3 regions of the Paracoccus sp. TD-10 genome follow, and region 3 is predicted to be linked to each of the others. Evidence: riboswitches for the same ligand, from Rfam matches in the RefSeq annotation. Region 3 holds a riboswitch; each other region holds the start of a gene.

Region 1 (5,277 bases), on a different replicon from region 3:
CGCGCGCGTGCAGGCCGTAGAAGGTATCGGGCTCGACATCGGCCGGCAGGAACGGGTCGACGCTGGTGCCCGAACCACGCCGCCATGCCGCCGGCGTGCTCGCATTGGACATCGGCACGCCGTAATCGGGCGTATCCTCGTCCTTGTAGTAATACAGCCCGGCGGTGATCTTGCTGTCGTCGGTCAGGCGATAGCTGATGCTGGGCGCCACGCCGAAGCGCCGGGACTCGACGCCGTCGCGCCCGCCCAGATCGTCGGCGTGCTGCCCCATCAGGTTCAGGCGCAGGCCGATCGCGCCGAATTCACGGTTCGAATCCAGCGTGCCGCGGACATAGTTGCCGGTGCCATAGGACAGCGCCACCTCGTCAAAGGCGCCCGGCTGCGGGGTCTTGCTGTTCAGGCTGATGGTGCCGCCGGTCGAACCGGCGCCGGAATAGACGCCGCCCGGACCCTTGCTGATCTCGATCGATTCCAGGTTGAAGGCCTCGTATTGCGTGCGCGAGGCGTTGCGCATGCCGTCGACCAGCATGTCCTGGCTGGCCTCGAAGCCGCGGATATAGGGGCGCACGCCCTGCGGCACGCCGCCCTCGCCCGCGCCCAGGGTGACGCCCGGCGTTGTGCGCAGCACGTCCGCGACCGAGGTCTGGCCGCGCTCCTCGATCTGGCGCGCGGTGACGACGGTCACGGTCTTGGGCGTGTCGAGCAGCGGCGCGGTGGCCTTGTCCGAGGCGCTCTCGGTGACCTTGTAGCTGGTCTCGGCCTCGTTGCCCTGCTGGCGGCGGATGACCACCGTGTCCAGGGTTACGGTATCCTGCGCCTGGGCGGGGCCGGCCACGCCGGCCGAGATGGCCAGCACGGGCAGCAAGCCCAGGGTCGGCAGCAATTGCGCGGCTGACCCCGAGGCAGGCGGTTTGGGATGGGTTTTGTTCATGGGTTGATCCCGGCACGAAAGATGAGTCGCAACCGCCTCAAGGCGGAAACGACAGGAAGGTGCTGGCTCATCAATGGCTTGCGCGTTCGCGCAGCGGAAAGCGGGGTGAAACCGCGGTCCGGCTGCGCTTGATCAACGCAAGAGGACAAATTGTCATACCTTGTCAAACGACGCAGCGTCATTTCCCGGCTCCGCAACCTCGCCTGTTGCCATAATCCAACAGTCTGCCGGGTGCTGCGCCCGCGCCATGGCCCGTCATCGCCGCCGCCGGCAGCATATCCAGCCCCTGCCCGCGATCCCGGCGACCCACCAGATGTTCTAAGAACAGTGCCATCGCCCACTAAATCTGGATTGACCCGGCCTGTGACCCGTGGCTAACTGCGGGGGTCATGGTTGCCCTGGGGCCGACTCGGGGATGAAAAGGGAAGCCGGTGAAAAGCCGGCACTGCCCCCGCAGCTGTAAGCGGCGAGCGACGCTGGAATGCCACTGGAGCCCAGGCTCCGGGAAGGCCGGCCGAGCCGAGACCCGCAAGTCAGAAGACCTGCCATGGCGCGAAAGAACGAAACCGTGCGGCGGGCGCGGGGCTGGAACAGGGTCCGGTGGCATGTCCATCGGCCCGGCCCTCTCTTGCCGACAGAACAGAAGGAGCCGGGCCATGCCCATCACCGTTTACTCCAAGCCCGCCTGCGTGCAATGCACCGCCACCACGCGGGCGCTCGACGCGCGCGGCCTGGCTTATCGGCTGGTCGACCTGACCGAGGACGAGGCGGCGATGGAGCTGGTCGCCTCGCTGGGCTATCGTCAGGCCCCGGTGGTCGTCGCCGGCGATGCGCATTGGGCGGGCTTCCGGCCCGACATGATCGGCCGGCTGTCCTGACCGGCGCCATGGGCGGGCTGGTCTATTATTCCTCGGCCTCGGGGAACACCGCGCGCTTCGTCGCGCGGCTGGGGCTGGCGGCCGGGCGCATTCCGGTCTCGCCGCGCGACGCGCTGCCGCAGCCCGCGGCGCCCTATGTGCTGATCTGCCCGACCTATGCCGATGGCGAGGGACGCGGCGCGGTGCCGAAACAGGTGATCCGTTTTCTGAACGATCCCGCCCGCCGCGGCCTGCTGCGCGGCGTGATCGGCAGCGGCAACCGCAATTTCGGCACCGCCTTCGCCCTGTCGGCCAGGGTGATCGCCGCAAAATGCAACGTGCCCGTGCTTTACCGCTTCGAGCTGGCGGGCGACGACAATGATCTTTCCCGCGTCCGGGCGGGGCTTGAGAAATTCTGGGGGACGGAATGCTTGACGATGGCGTAAAGGCCGAGCTGGACTATCACGCGCTGAACGCGATGCTGAACCTTTACGACGGCGAGGGCCGCATCCGCTTCGACGCGGATCGCAAGGCCGCGCGGCAGTATTTCCTGCAGCATGTCAACCAGAACACCGTCTTCTTCCACTCGCTGGACGAGAAGCTGGGCTATCTGGTGGACGAGGGCTATTACGAGGCCGAAGTCCTGGAGCAGTATCCGCGCGAGTTCCTGCACCGGATCTGGGACGCGGCCTATGCGCGGAAGTTCCGCTTTCCGACCTTCCTGGGCGCCTTCAAGTATTATACCAGCTACACGCTGAAGACCCGCGACGGGCGGCGCTATCTGGAACGCTACGAGGACCGGGTGGTCATGGTCGCGCTGGCCTTAGCGCGCGGCGACGAGGATCTCGCCATGCGCTTCATGGAGGAAATCCTGTCGGGCCGCTTCCAGCCGGCGACGCCGACCTTCCTGAACGCCGGCAAGAAGTCGCGGGGCGAGCTGATCTCGTGCTTCCTCTTGCGGCTGGAGGACAACATGGAGAGCATCGGCCGCGGCATCAATTCGGCGCTGCAGCTTTCCAAGCGCGGCGGCGGCGTCGCCCTGATGCTGACCAACCTGCGCGAGGCCGGCGCGCCGATCAAGGGGATCGAGAACCAGTCCTCGGGCGTCATCCCGGTAATGAAACTGCTGGAGGACAGCTTTTCCTATGCCAACCAGCTGGGCGCGCGGCAGGGCGCCGGCGCGGTCTACCTGAACGCGCATCACCCCGACATCCTGCGCTTCCTCGACACCAAGCGCGAGAATGCCGACGAGAAGATCCGCATCAAGACGCTGTCGCTCGGCGTGGTCATCCCCGACGTGACCTTCGAGCTCGCCAAGCGCAACGAGGACATGTATCTGTTCTCGCCCCATGACGTGGAGCGGGTCTACGGCCTGCCCTTCTCGGAGATTTCCGTCACCGAGAAATATGCCGAGATGGTCGACGACAAGCGCATCAGGAAGAAGAAGATCAATGCCCGCGCCTTCTTCCAGACCCTGGCCGAGATCCAGTTCGAGAGCGGCTATCCCTATATCATGTTCGAGGACACGGTGAACCGCGCCAACCCGGTCGCCGGCCGCATCAGCATGTCGAACCTGTGCAGCGAGATCCTGCAGGTGAACGAGGCGAGCACGTTCAACGAAGATCTGAGCTATTCCCATTTGGGCACTGATATTTCATGCAATCTCGGCTCGCTGAACATCGCCGCGACCATGGACGGGCCGGATTTCGGCGCGACCGTCGAGGTGGCGATCCGGGCGCTGACCGCGGTGTCGGAAATGTCGGCGATCGAGGCCGTGCCCTCGATCCGGCGCGGCAATGACGAGGCGCATGCCGTGGGCCTGGGCCAGATGAACCTGCACGGCTTCCTGGCGCGCGAGCGCATCCATTACGGCAGCCCCGAGGGGATCGAGTTCACCAGCGTCTATTTCGCCGCCGTCGCCTATCACGCCATCCGCGCCTCGAACGGGCTTGCGCAGGAAAAGGGCCGGACCTTCAAGGATTTCGAGACGTCGAAATATGCCGACGGCTCGTTCTTCGACAAATACGTCACGCGCGACTGGCTGCCCTCGCTGCCCGAGGTTGCGCGGGTCTTCGCGGGCATCAGCCTGCCCACCCGCGAGGATTGGGCCATGCTGCGGGAATCGGTGATGCGGCACGGGCTTTACAACCGTAACCTGCAGGCGGTGCCGCCGACGGGCTCGATCAGCTACATCAACAACTCGACCAGCTCGATCCATCCCATCGTCGCCAAGATCGAGATCCGCAAGGAAGGCAAGATCGGCCGGGTCTATTACCCCGCGCCCTTCATGGACAACGACAACCTGGACTATTACCGCGACGCCTACGAGATCGGCCCCGAGGCGATCATCGACACCTATGCGGCGGCGACCGAGCATGTCGACCAGGGCCTGTCGCTGACGCTGTTCTTCCCGGCCGAGGCCACCACGCGCGACATCAACCGCGCCCAGATCCATGCCTGGAAGAAAGGCATCAAGACGATCTATTACATCCGGCTCCGCCAGACCGCGCTGGAAGGCACCGAGGTGCAGGGCTGCGTCTCCTGCACGCTTTGAGGCGGGGGCTGTCTGCCCCCGCACCCCCGAGGATATTTGGACAAGAAAGAAAGGCTCTTCGGATGAAGGACCATGCGCAGCGGACGCCCCTGCGGGCGATCAACTGGAACCGGCTGGAGGACGAGAAGGATCTGGAGGTCTGGAACCGGCTGACCGTGAACTTCTGGCTGCCCGAGAAGGTGCCGCTTTCCAATGACGTGCAGAGCTGGGCCACGCTGCGCCCCGAGGAGCGCGAATTGACCATCCGCGTCTTTACCGGGCTGACGCTTCTGGACACGATCCAGAACACCCTGGGCGCACCGGCGATGATGCCCGATGCGCTGACCCCGCATGAGGAGGCGGTGCTGTCCAACATCGCCTTCATGGAGGCGGTGCATGCGCGGTCCTATTCCTCGATCTTCTCGACGCTGTGCCTGACGCCCGAGGTGGACGCGGCCTTTCGCTGGGCCGAGGAAAACCTGCATCTGCAGCAGAAGGCGCGGCTGGTGCTGGAGGAATACCAGGCCGGCTCGGACCCTCTGAAGCGCAAGATCGCCAGCGTGTTCCTGGAAAGCTTCCTGTTCTATTCCGGCTTCTACCTGCCGATGTACTGGTCGAGCCGCGCCAAGCTGACCAATACCGCCGACCTGATCCGCCTCATTATCCGCGACGAGGCTGTGCATGGCTATTACATCGGCTACAAGTACCAGCGCGGGCTGGAGCGGCTGGGCGAGGCCGAGCGCGCGGCGCTGAAGGATTTCGCCTTTTCGCTGATCTTCGATCTCTACGATATCGAGGCGAAATACACCGCAGAGCTTTATGACGGCATCGGGCTGACCGAGGACGTCAAGGCCTTCCTGCATTACAACGCCAACAAGGCCTTGCAGAACCTGGGCTACGAGGCGCTGTTCCCGCCGCAGGCCTGCGAGGTCAGCCCGGCGATCCTGGCCGCCCTG
Region 2 (5,277 bases), on a different replicon from region 3:
AAGCGCCGCGCGCGGCCGCGGCCCCGGCGGCGCATCGGCCAGCCGCGCCAGGTCGGCGTCGAAACGCGCCAGCATCGCTTGGGCCTGGGCCTCGCGCCCCAGCACCTCGCCCATACGGCGGATATTGGCGCGGATGCCGGCGATGTCGGTTTCGATCGGGAACATCTCGACCGGGATCTCCAGGCGCTTGAGCAGCCGGATGGTCTCGGGCGTGGACCATGCCCCGGCCAGCACCAGATCGGGCCGCATCAGGAAGATTTCCTCGGCCAGGCCGTGGTTGAAAGGCAGCCGCGCCGCCTGATCCGCCATGGCCGAGGCGGTCGGATCCTGCGCCAGATAGGAGACCGAGACCAGCTGGCCCGGCGCCGCCAGCATCAGCGCCAGCTGGTCGGTGCAGAGGTTCATCGACAGCACCCGGCGCGGCGGCTCGGCCGCGCCGGGCTGGAAAAATCCCGGCAGGATCAGGCCGGCCAGAAGGCCGGCGACAAGGCCGAGCCGCCTTACCATTTCGCCGTCAGGCCGGCGTAAAGGGTGCGGCCCTGACCGTAATAGCCCCAGGATTCGGAATAGTCCCGGTCGAACAGGTTCACCACGCGGCCTGTCAGGCGCAGGTTTTCGGTCAGGTCATAGCCGGCGGCCAGGTTGACGGTGACGTAATCGGGCAATTCGGTGGTCGGCGGGCTGTAGTTCCTGAACCATTCCGCGTCGTAACTGCTGCCGGCATAGCGCAGATCGGCTGTGACCGAACCGCGCCCCTGCGCAATATCGGCCGTCGCGCGCAGGCCAAGCAGGTGGCGGGGCTGGCGCACGACGGGCTGGTCGTCCTCTGTGCGGGCATCCGTGTAGGTATAGGTCGCGCCCAGCCGAAGCCAGTCGGTCGCTTCATATTCCAGGTCGGCCTCGAACCCCTTGCGCTTGCTGGTGCCGTCAAGGTTTTGCGACGTGTTGCCGGTCCCGATGATCATATCCTCGACCTTGCTGGTGAAAAGCGTCACTCCCAGCGCGCCCCGCCCCGCGGCAAAGTTCCAGTCGGCGCCGATTTCCTGGCTGCGGCTGGTTTCGGGCGTCAGATCGGCATTGCCGTCATAGCTGCCCGGCGCATAGCCATAAAGTTCGAACATGGTGGGATTGACGATGGCTTTGCCGGCCGCTGCGCGCAGACGCAGGTCGCGGCCGGGCACCTGCCATGCCGCGGCGATGTTCCAGGTGGTCGCATGGCGGAAATCGTCGTTGAAATCGCGCCGCATGCCGGCCTGGACGCCGATCCCGTTGTCGAACTGTCCCTGATATTCCAGAGAGGCCGATTTCGTGTCGCGCTCGTACCGGCCGCCCGATGCAAAGGAGTTCTCGTAGATCTCGCGTTTCTTCTGCACCGCCACATTCAGCTTTTGCGCGGCATCGCGGGCATTGCCGCCATCCAGCGCCCAACTGCCGGTATATTTGAAGTTCCGCAGCCGCGAGGCGTCGCTGTAATCCGGCAGGCCGCCGTTGAAATGCGCCGTGTTCTGGTTGGCGCCAGAGACGGCAAAGCGGTTGAGCAGCCTGCCGCCGAAAGCTTCGCCTTCCAGCCACAGCGAACCATAGGTTTCGTCCCGGTCGGCGGTCAGCGGTGCGTCGACGATATAGTCGTCGGGCGAATCCACGAAAGAGACGGCCCGGTCATAACCGTATTCCTGCCAGATGCGCCTAAGCGTGAAACCGACGGTCGCGCTTTCGGTCAGATCATATGAGCCGTTCAGGCCCAGCACGCGCTGCCGGTTGAACTCGGTATCCCCGCCGGGGCTGCGCGATTCGTCCTCGCCATCGGTGCGGCGCGCCACCGCGGACAGGCTGATGCTGCCGCGCCCGTCCCCCGCCTGCACAAAGGCGCTGGCGGTGCGGGTGTCCAACCCGCCGATCTCGACCGTGCCGCCATAGCCCGGCCCCTGCGCAGAGGCGCGACGGGTGGTGATCGAGATGACGCCGGATGCGGCATTGGCGCCGTAGATGGCGGATTGCGGGCCGCGCAGCACCTCGATGCGCTCGATGTCCTCGGCCAGCATGCCGCTGAAGATATAGTCGCCGTTGCCGGGGGAATTGGCCTCGACCCCGTCGATCAGCACCAGCACGTGATTGGATTCGCCGCCGCGGATGCGGATCTTGGCCACCGTTTCGCCGGTCGAGGTGACGGAAAGTCCGGGGACCGTGCGCAAAGCGTCCTGGACGGTGATGACCCGGCGGCTTTGCAGGTCTTCGCTGGTCAGCACGGTATGGGCGCGGCCATAGGCGCTTTCGGCCACCGGCGACAGGCCGGCGGACAGGACCAGGGTGTCAAGCACGACCTGGTCCTGGACCTGCTGGCCCGTGGCGGCACAGGGCAACAGGGCGGCGGGCAGTACGGCGGCGGTTGTGGCCAGCAGCGAAAGCGGGGTTCTGAACATTCCAAAGCCTTTCCAGCGCGGGCCAGGCCCGCGATTTGCAGAAATGCCCTGTGGAAAGGCTGGCAGGCCCGACCGCAGGACGGCGATCGTCACCTCTGCGGAACGGCCGCTTTCCAGACGCGCCCCGCGCCGGAAATGGGTGATCGCCACGGCAGGTCTCCTGGCTCGCGGATCGCTGCTCGGGCCGGCCTTCCCAGGAGATCCCAGTGGCACGTTCGACCGTCGCTCACCGCTTACAGTTGCGGGGGCAGTCCCGACCTTGCCCCGGCCGCATCGCGGCCCATGGGCGCACCGGTGTTCCCTTTTGATCCGGCGCAGATCCGCCGGAACCGTAGCGGCCCTGCATTGCCGCAGCCGGGCAAGGGCTGTCAAGCGCCAATCCGGTGCCGCCGGGCGGCCGCGACAACCTGTCCTGCCGCGGAACCGCCCGCCGGCCTGCGGCATTGGATAGCGTATCCGACGAAAGGGAGGGTCAAGCCACATGGCCATGCCGCAGCTCCTGGCCGTGCTGATCCTTTGCGCGATGATGGTGCTGTTCGTCTGGGGGCGGCTGCGCTACGACGTGGTGGCGATGATCGCGCTGTTGGCCTCGCTGGTGGCGGGCACGGTCAAGCCGGACGAGGCGTTCCGCGGCTTCAGCGACGATATCGTCATCATCGTCGGCAGCGCGCTGGTGGTCAGCGCCGGCATCTCGCGCTCGGGCGTGATCGAGGCGGTGATGCGCCGGATGCTGGGGCGGTTGCGGGCCCTGCGCTGGCAGCTGCTGGTGCTGGTCGGCTCGGTCACGGGCCTGTCGGCGCTGGTCAAGAACATCGGCGCGCTGGCCATGCTGATGCCCGCCGCGCTGAAGATGGCGCGGCGCTCGGGGCATTCGCCCTCGGCCTATCTGATGCCGATGGCCTTCGGCTCGCTCCTGGGCGGGCTGATCACGCTGGTCGGCACCTCGCCCAACATCATCGTCTCGCGGGTGCGCGAGCAGATGACGGGCCAGCCCTTCACCATGTTCGACTATGCGCCGGTCGGCCTCGGGCTGTCGCTGGTGGGGCTGGTCTTTCTGCTTTTCGCCCATCGGCTGCTGCCGCGCGACCGCCGTGCCACGGCCTCGCTGAGCGAGGCGGTGAACATCAGCGACTATCACACCGAAGCCACCGTCCCCGAGGGCGCCGATATCGTCGGCATGACGGTGGGCGACTATCTGGGCGCCGTCGATGGCGAGGTGGCCGTCACCGGGCTGATCCGGGGCGACGTCCGTCGCGCGGTGACACTGCCCGACACGGTGATCCGCGTCGGCGACACGCTGCTTCTGCGCGGCGAGCCGAATGCGTTGGAACGCGCCGTGACCAAGCTGGGCATGGAACTGACCCGGCAGGATGCGGCCGCCGAGGAGGGCCTGCCTGCCGACCAGATCGGTGTGATCGAGGCGGTGATCGCGCCCGCCTCGCTGCTGGTGGGGCAAAGCGTGGGGCGGATCGCGCTTTTCGACCAGCATGGCGTGAACCTGATCGCCATCTCGCGCGCCGGGCATCGCATGACCCAGCGGCTCAGCCAGACGGTGCTGGCGGCCGGCGACGTGCTGCTGGTGCAGGGGCCGATCGACCGCCTGCCCGAGCGGATGCGGGTGCTGGGCCTCTTGCCCCTGGCCGAGCGCCATATCCGGCTGGGCGGGGTGCGCAAGCAATTGCTGCCGGTGCTGATCCTGACGGTCGCCATGGCGGCGACGGCGGCGGGGCTGGTGCCTGTCGCCATCGCCTTCTTCGCCGCCGCCGTGCTGATGATCCTGACCGGCACGATCAGCGCCGAGGAGGCTTACGAGGCCATCGAATGGCCGATCCTGGTCATGCTGGGCGCGCTGATCCCGGTCAGCGAGGCGCTGCAAAAGACCGGCGTGACCGAGCTTCTGGGCGCCTGGCTGTCGCAGGCGGCGATGGGCCTGCCGGTCTGGGGTGCGGTGACGCTGATCCTGGTCGCGGCCATGGCGGTCACGCCCTTTCTGAACAATGCCGCGACCGTGCTGGTCATGGCGCCGATCGCGGCGACCTTTGCCAGCGAACTCGGCTATCGGCCCGATGCCTTCCTGATGGCGGTGGCGGTGGGGGCAGGCTGCGACTTCCTGACCCCCATCGGGCATCAGTGCAACACGCTGGTCATGGGGCCGGGCGGCTATCGCTTTGGCGATTACGCCCGGCTGGGCGCGCCGCTGTCGGTGCTGGTGGTGCTGACCGGCGTGCCGCTGATCCTGATGGTCTGGCCGGTGTGACGGGCGGCTTCAGCCCGCCTCGGCCAGCGCGGCGCGGATGGCGCGGGCCAGGCGGCGGCAGCCCTCCTCCAGCCGCTCGGGCGGGTTCAGGGTAAAGTTCAGCCGCAGCGAACGGCGGTCCAGCCCCTCGGGATCGAAGACGCTGGAGGGCGAGATGCAGACCCCCTCGGCCATCGCGTGATGCAGCAGCCGGTCGGTATCCAGCCGCGGATCGCGCGCCGTGGCCCAGACGAACATGCCGCCGACCGGCACCTGCCAGTCCAGCTCGCCCGCCAGATGCGCCTGCAGGGCGGCGCAAAGCGCGTCGCGCCGGGCGCGATAGATCGCCAGCACCTCGGGGCGGATGCGGTCGGTGATCCCCGCCTGCAACGCGCGCAGCGCCAGCATCTGCGACAGGCCGCTGGTGCACATGTCCGAGCCCTGCTTGGCGGTGGCCAGCGCCACGATCATCTCGGGGGCGGCGATCACCCAGCCGATGCGCAGCCCCGGCGCCAGTTCCTTGGAGAGCGAGCCCATGTAGACCACCGGCCCGCCATAGGGGCCGGGCCGCTCGGCCGCCGACAGTTCGAGCAGCCGGGGCAGCGGCTCGCCTTCGTAGTA
Region 3 (5,277 bases):
AAGCTGACCAGCACGCCGGGCTCGGGGCGGTCGATGACGCCGCGGTCGGGATCGTAGAAGCCGAAATCCGGGATCGCGGCCTCGCCACGGACCGGGGCGGCGGGCAGTCCTGCCGCCTGCGCCAGTTCCGCCAGTGCCATCTGCGCCGCGACCGCGCCGCCCTGGTCGCAGAGCGCCGAAAGCCGGCGCAGCAGCGGCACCGGCAGGGTCGAGAAACGGTCCAGCGTGGGATCAGGGCGCCCGTCCGCCGGCAGGAAGGCCAGCGCGATGCCGCAGCGATGGGCGAGGTCTTGAAGGCTGGCCACGCCATAGGGCCAATAGGGCTCGCCGCCGATCAGCCGGACCAGCACGGCGCGGGCGCCCGAAAGCGTCGCCTCGACATATTGATCGACCGAGACCGGGTGCCGCAGCGCCGAGAGGTTGTACAGCCGCAGCGTGGGCAGGCCGCCGGCCGCCCGGTGCCAGCCCGCCGCGAAAGCGCCGAGGTCGCTGTCGGAATAGGACAGCACCACCAGCTCTGCGGGGCTTTGGCCGGGGTCGGTCGGAACCTCGGTTTCCTCAAGCCCACGGCTTTCGCGGAAGACGACGTGCATGGCTTACGCGGCCAGGACCGCCCGGATCGCGGCCTCGTCGATATCGTCATGCTCGGCGATGACGACAAGGCGCGAGGCGCGGGGCCCGTCGCCCCAGGGCCGGTCGTATTGGTGGCGCACCCGCTCGCCCACGGCCTGGACCAGCAGGCGCATGGGCTTGCCGGCGACGGCGACATGGCCCTTGACGCGCAGGATGTTCTGCTCGCGCGCCAGCCGCTCGATGCGGGCGGCAAGCTCGCCGGGGTCGGCGATCTCGGCCAGCTCGATCACCACCGAGTCGAAATCGTCATGTTCGTGGTCCTCGGCGCCGTCGTGATGGCTGGGGCGGGCGGCAAGGTCGTCCTCGGCCGCCGCGCCCAGCCCAAGGATCACCCGCGGGTCGATCACCCCATCGGTCAACGGCAGGATCGGCAGCTTGCGCGGCGCCTCGGCCTCGATCACCGCGCGGGCGGCGGCCAGCCCGTCCTCGCCGGCCAGGTCGGCCTTGGAGAGCAGCACGATGTCGGCGCAGGCGATCTGGTCCTCGAACACCTCGGACAGGGGCGTTTCGTGGTCGAGGCTGTCGTCGGCGGCGCGCTGCGCCTCGACGGCGGCCTCGTCCGGGGCGAAGCGGCCGGCAGCGACGGCTTCGGCATCGGCCAGCGCGATCACCCCGTCCACGGTGATGCGCGAGCAGATGGCGGGCCAGTCGAAGGCTTTCAGCAAGGGCTTGGGCAGGGCAAGGCCCGAGGTCTCGATCAGGATGTGGTCGGGCTTCACCGGCATCGCCATCAGCCGCTCCAGCGTCGGGATGAAATCGTCGGCCACCGTGCAGCAGATGCAGCCGTTCGACAGCTCCATGATGTTCTCGGCCGGGCAGTTCTCGTCGGCGCAGGATTTCAGGATCTCGCCGTCGACGCCCATGGTGCCGAATTCGTTGACCAGCACCGCCAGCCGCTTGCCCTGCGGGTTCAGCATCAGGTGGCGGATCAGCGTGGTCTTGCCGGCGCCGAGAAAGCCGGTGATGACGGTCACGGGGGTCTTGGTCAGGTCGCTCATTTCTTATCCGATCGGGGGAATGCGCGCGAGGCTGCGCTTGCGGAAAATCGTGACGCGCTCGCGCCAGGGCACGATGCCGTCGGGGGCCTGGGCATAGGCGGCGGCGCCTAGCAGGATCTCGGGGGCGTCCTCGGCCGACATGCGGCCATAGACATAGGTCCAGCGGCCCGGTGCCGACAGCGCGATGGCGGCGCCGCTGGCGCAGGCGGACAGGCATTCGACCGGGACGATGCGCACGCCATCCGGTGCGCCTTCGGCTGCCAGCGCGTCATGCAGCCGCGCGCCGGGCACCGGCTCGCCCTCAAGCACCGGCTGGCCGGCGCGGCAGGTGATGCAGACATGCAGCGTGACTGTCATGCGCCCTTCATCCCTCAAGGCGGCACGAGGCAGGGGACCAGCGCCCAAGCCCCAGCGGGAACACCCCGTCCGCCGGTCAATCCTTCGCGCGCTGGCAGGTCTCCCGGCTTGCGGATTCGGGCCTTGGCCCACGGCCGCCCCGCCTTCCCGGCTTTCGCCAGTGGCCATGGGGCGACCTTTCCGGTCACGGTCGCGGGGGCGGCTGCTTCCAGGCGGTTGCCTGTCGCATTCCCTCTTCGCCTGTCGTAGGACAGGAACCAGCGCCCCCTGTCTGTGCGCGCCCGGTCCCGACTTGTCAAGCGAAGGAGTGCCCGATGCAGACCGACGACAACGCCCGCCATGCCGAGAAGATGGCGAAGATCAAGGCCGCCCGCGACCGGATGATGACCGAAAAGCAGGGCGAGAAGGGGCTGGTCATCGTCCATACCGGCAAGGGCAAGGGCAAGTCCTCGTCCGGCTTTGGCATGATCCTGCGCTGCATCGCCCATGGCATGCCCTGCGCGGTGGTGCAGTTCATCAAGGGCGCCTGGGACACGGGCGAGCGGCGGCTGCTGACCGCGCATTTCGCCGGTCTGTGCCAGTTTCACGCCATGGGCGAGGGCTTCACCTGGGAAACCCAGGACAAGGCGCGCGACATCGCCGCCGCCCGCGCCGGTTGGGAAAAGGCCAAGGAACTGATCCGCGATCCGCAGATCCGCATGGTCCTGCTGGACGAGATCAACATCGCCCTGCGCTATGACTACCTGGACCTGGACGAGGTGCTGGACTTCCTGCGCAGCGAAAAGCCGCCGATGACCCATGTCGTGCTGACCGGGCGCAATGCCAAGCCGGAACTTGTCGCGCTGGCCGATCTTGTGACCGAGATGGAGCAGGTCAAGCACCCCTTCCGCGACGGCATCAAGGCCCAGCCTGGGGTGGAGTTCTAGCCCGTTTCCTGTCATCTGCCGCTGGTGCAGAACGAGTGATTTTTCGAAAGGATGTTCGAACATGTTTGCGAGACAAGGCCTTGTGGCACTGCTGGCGATCTGCCCCGTCTCGGCGGCCTGGGCGGTGCCCGCCACCGATGAGGGGGCCCAAAGGCTGCGCGGCGTTTTCCAGACCTATTTCGGCGGCACCGAGGGCGTGGTCGCCGTCACCCCGCAGGGCGAAAGCTATGAGCTGCGCATCGATCCGGCGCCGCTTCTGGCGCAGGTTCCGGCCGATCAGGCCCAGGTCAGCGTCTCGGCCCTGACCTATCGGCTGACCGACAATGGCGACGGCAGCTGGGGCGTCAGCGAGGACCAGGCGCTGAGCTGGTCGGTGGTGGTGCCGAAGATGTTCGAGCAGAAGGGCTCGACCAGGGTCGAATCGACCGGCATCTGGGACGAATCGCTGATGAGCTTTCGCGAACAGAAGGCGGTGATGACGGATTACGTCATCGAATCGGTGCAATATGCGCCGCCGCTGCCTGCTGCCGAAACCGCGCCCGACCAGCCCTCGGCCGAGCCGCAGGTGGTTTCGCGCGATCACCAGCGCACGGCGCGGATGGAATGGTCGGTGAACGGCGCGCCCGGCAAGGCCGGCGGCGTCGATCAGGCCATGAGCTTCACCGCCGAGGGGCTGGAGCAGTCGCAGGAGATCCTGATGGGTCCGGGCGGCCAGCCGATGACCTTCCAGATCACCGCGCCGGGCTACGAGGGCAGCGGCCAGATCACCGGCATGCGCAGCGAAGGCGTGCTGTCCCTGCTTTCCTGGTTCGTCGCCCATCCGTCCGAGGAACTGATCAAGGGCGCGCAGGACGGGCTGCGCGACAAGCTGGCCGCGGCCATGCCGCTATGGGAAGACCTGTCGATGGATGCGGTGCTGCACGACCTGAAGATCGGCTCTCCGCTGGGCGAGTTCGGCCTTGCCTCGACCAAGGTGGCGATCGGCCTGTCCGGTGCCACCGCCGACGGCCGGCTGCACGAACGGGTGGCGCTGTCGGGCCTGACCGTGCCCGAAGGCGTGCTGCCGCCCTGGGCCGTGCCGATCCTGCCGCAAGAGGTGACGCTGGACTTCACCGCTTCGGGCTTCGATCTGGCGGCACCGGCGAAGATGCTGATCGAGGGGTTCGACCTGGCCGCCGACGAGCCTTTTGCCCGGCTGGTACCCGAACAGTTGCAGGCGGCGCTGCTGCCCAGGGGCACGGCCGACCTGACGCTTGCGCCCTCGCAGATCAAGGGCGACGGCTACCGGATCGACTATCGCGCCGATATCGCGGCGGGTCCGGGGGCTGCGCCCACCGGCGCGGTGCTGATCTCGGCCATGGGGCTCGACAAGGTCGAGGCGGCGCTGGCCGCCGCCCCGCAGGAAGAGGCCGGCCAGCCGCTGATGATGCTGCGCATGGCCCGCGCCATGGCCAAGCCCGGCGCGAGCGGCGAGTATCTCTGGGACATCCAGATGCCCGAGGGCGGCGGGCCCTTTACCGTCAACGGCCAGCCCATGGGCCCGGCCACCTCGCAGCCCTGAACCAGGCGGCCCCGCCGGATGCGGTGGGGCCTTTCAGCGCCGCTGCCAGCCGGGGGCGGTGTTTTCCTGCCAGCCGGTGCGGTGCAGCAGCGGCGTGTCGTCGGTGAACTCGGGCCAGCCCAGGCAGAGCAGCGCCGAGAACTCCCAGCTTTCGGGCACCGCGAGCAGCGGGCCGATCCGCGCCGGATCGAGGATCGAGACCATGCCAAGCCCCAGGTTGCGCACCCGTGCCGCCAGCCACAGCGCATGGATCGCCATGGCCGTCGATTGCCGCAGGGTCTGCGGCATGGTGGCGCGGCCAAGACCGTGGCCCTCGGAGGGGTCGATCTCGGTAAAGACGGCCAGCCAGACCGGGGCGCGGTCCAGCCCGGCCAGCTTCAGCGCATCGTATGCCTGCCGCTGCCGGCCCTGGTAGCGGGTGGCGGCCTGGGCATTGCAGCGCAGGAAATCGGCGCGGATCGCGGCGCGCAGATCGGGGCTTTCGACGCGGATCACCCGCCAGGGTCGGGCATTGCCGACCGAGGGCGACAGTTCCATCGCCGCGCGCAATTCCTCCAGCAGCGGTTCGGGGACCGGGGCGTCGCGGAAATGCCGCACGTCGCGGCGCCAGCGCAGGATGCGCTGCAAGGCGGCCTTGTCCTCGGCGCCGAACTCCATCACGGCGCCGCGCAGATCGCGCTGTCGGGCAGGCCCGCGGCCCCGGCGCGGATGCCCACCGGCCGGTCGGGCACGGTCAGCTCGACGGCAAGCGGCCGGCCGGAGACGGTCAGCGGGCGGTGGTCGTTCGAGTTCAGCTCGACCC

What was found. Region 3 has a riboswitch for cobalamin ahead of ACNKFW_RS10130 (DUF1636 family protein). Riboswitches for the same ligand answer to the same signal wherever they lie in the genome.
Region 1: another riboswitch for cobalamin. It lies ahead of nrdH (glutaredoxin-like protein NrdH); the one in region 3 lies ahead of ACNKFW_RS10130 (DUF1636 family protein).
Region 2: another riboswitch for cobalamin. It lies ahead of ACNKFW_RS14370 (TonB-dependent receptor plug domain-containing protein); the one in region 3 lies ahead of ACNKFW_RS10130 (DUF1636 family protein).

Annotation. Positions count from the first base shown of each region.
Region 1 covers NZ_CP182419.1:697,933-703,209, reverse strand. The annotation lists gene ACNKFW_RS14410 (TonB-dependent receptor) at 1-931, opposite strand, end outside; cobalamin riboswitch at 1,305-1,496, shown strand; gene nrdH (glutaredoxin-like protein NrdH) at 1,588-1,809, shown strand; gene nrdI (class Ib ribonucleoside-diphosphate reductase assembly flavoprotein NrdI) at 1,818-2,234, shown strand; gene nrdE (class 1b ribonucleoside-diphosphate reductase subunit alpha) at 2,216-4,342, shown strand; gene nrdF (class 1b ribonucleoside-diphosphate reductase subunit beta) at 4,405-5,277, shown strand, end outside.
Region 2 covers NZ_CP182419.1:690,848-696,124, forward strand. The annotation lists gene ACNKFW_RS14365 (ABC transporter substrate-binding protein) at 1-507, opposite strand, end outside; gene ACNKFW_RS14370 (TonB-dependent receptor plug domain-containing protein) at 501-2,420, opposite strand; cobalamin riboswitch at 2,553-2,769, opposite strand; gene ACNKFW_RS14375 (SLC13 family permease) at 2,902-4,677, shown strand; gene ACNKFW_RS14380 (PLP-dependent aminotransferase family protein) at 4,687-5,277, opposite strand, start outside.
Region 3 covers NZ_CP182418.1:2,037,345-2,042,621, reverse strand. The annotation lists gene cobN (cobaltochelatase subunit CobN) at 1-593, opposite strand, end outside; gene cobW (cobalamin biosynthesis protein CobW) at 597-1,631, opposite strand; gene ACNKFW_RS10130 (DUF1636 family protein) at 1,635-1,988, opposite strand; cobalamin riboswitch at 2,064-2,265, opposite strand; gene cobO (cob(I)yrinic acid a,c-diamide adenosyltransferase) at 2,303-2,914, shown strand; gene ACNKFW_RS10120 (hypothetical protein) at 2,976-4,475, shown strand; gene bluB (5,6-dimethylbenzimidazole synthase) at 4,509-5,132, opposite strand; gene ACNKFW_RS10110 (hypothetical protein) at 5,132-5,277, opposite strand, start outside.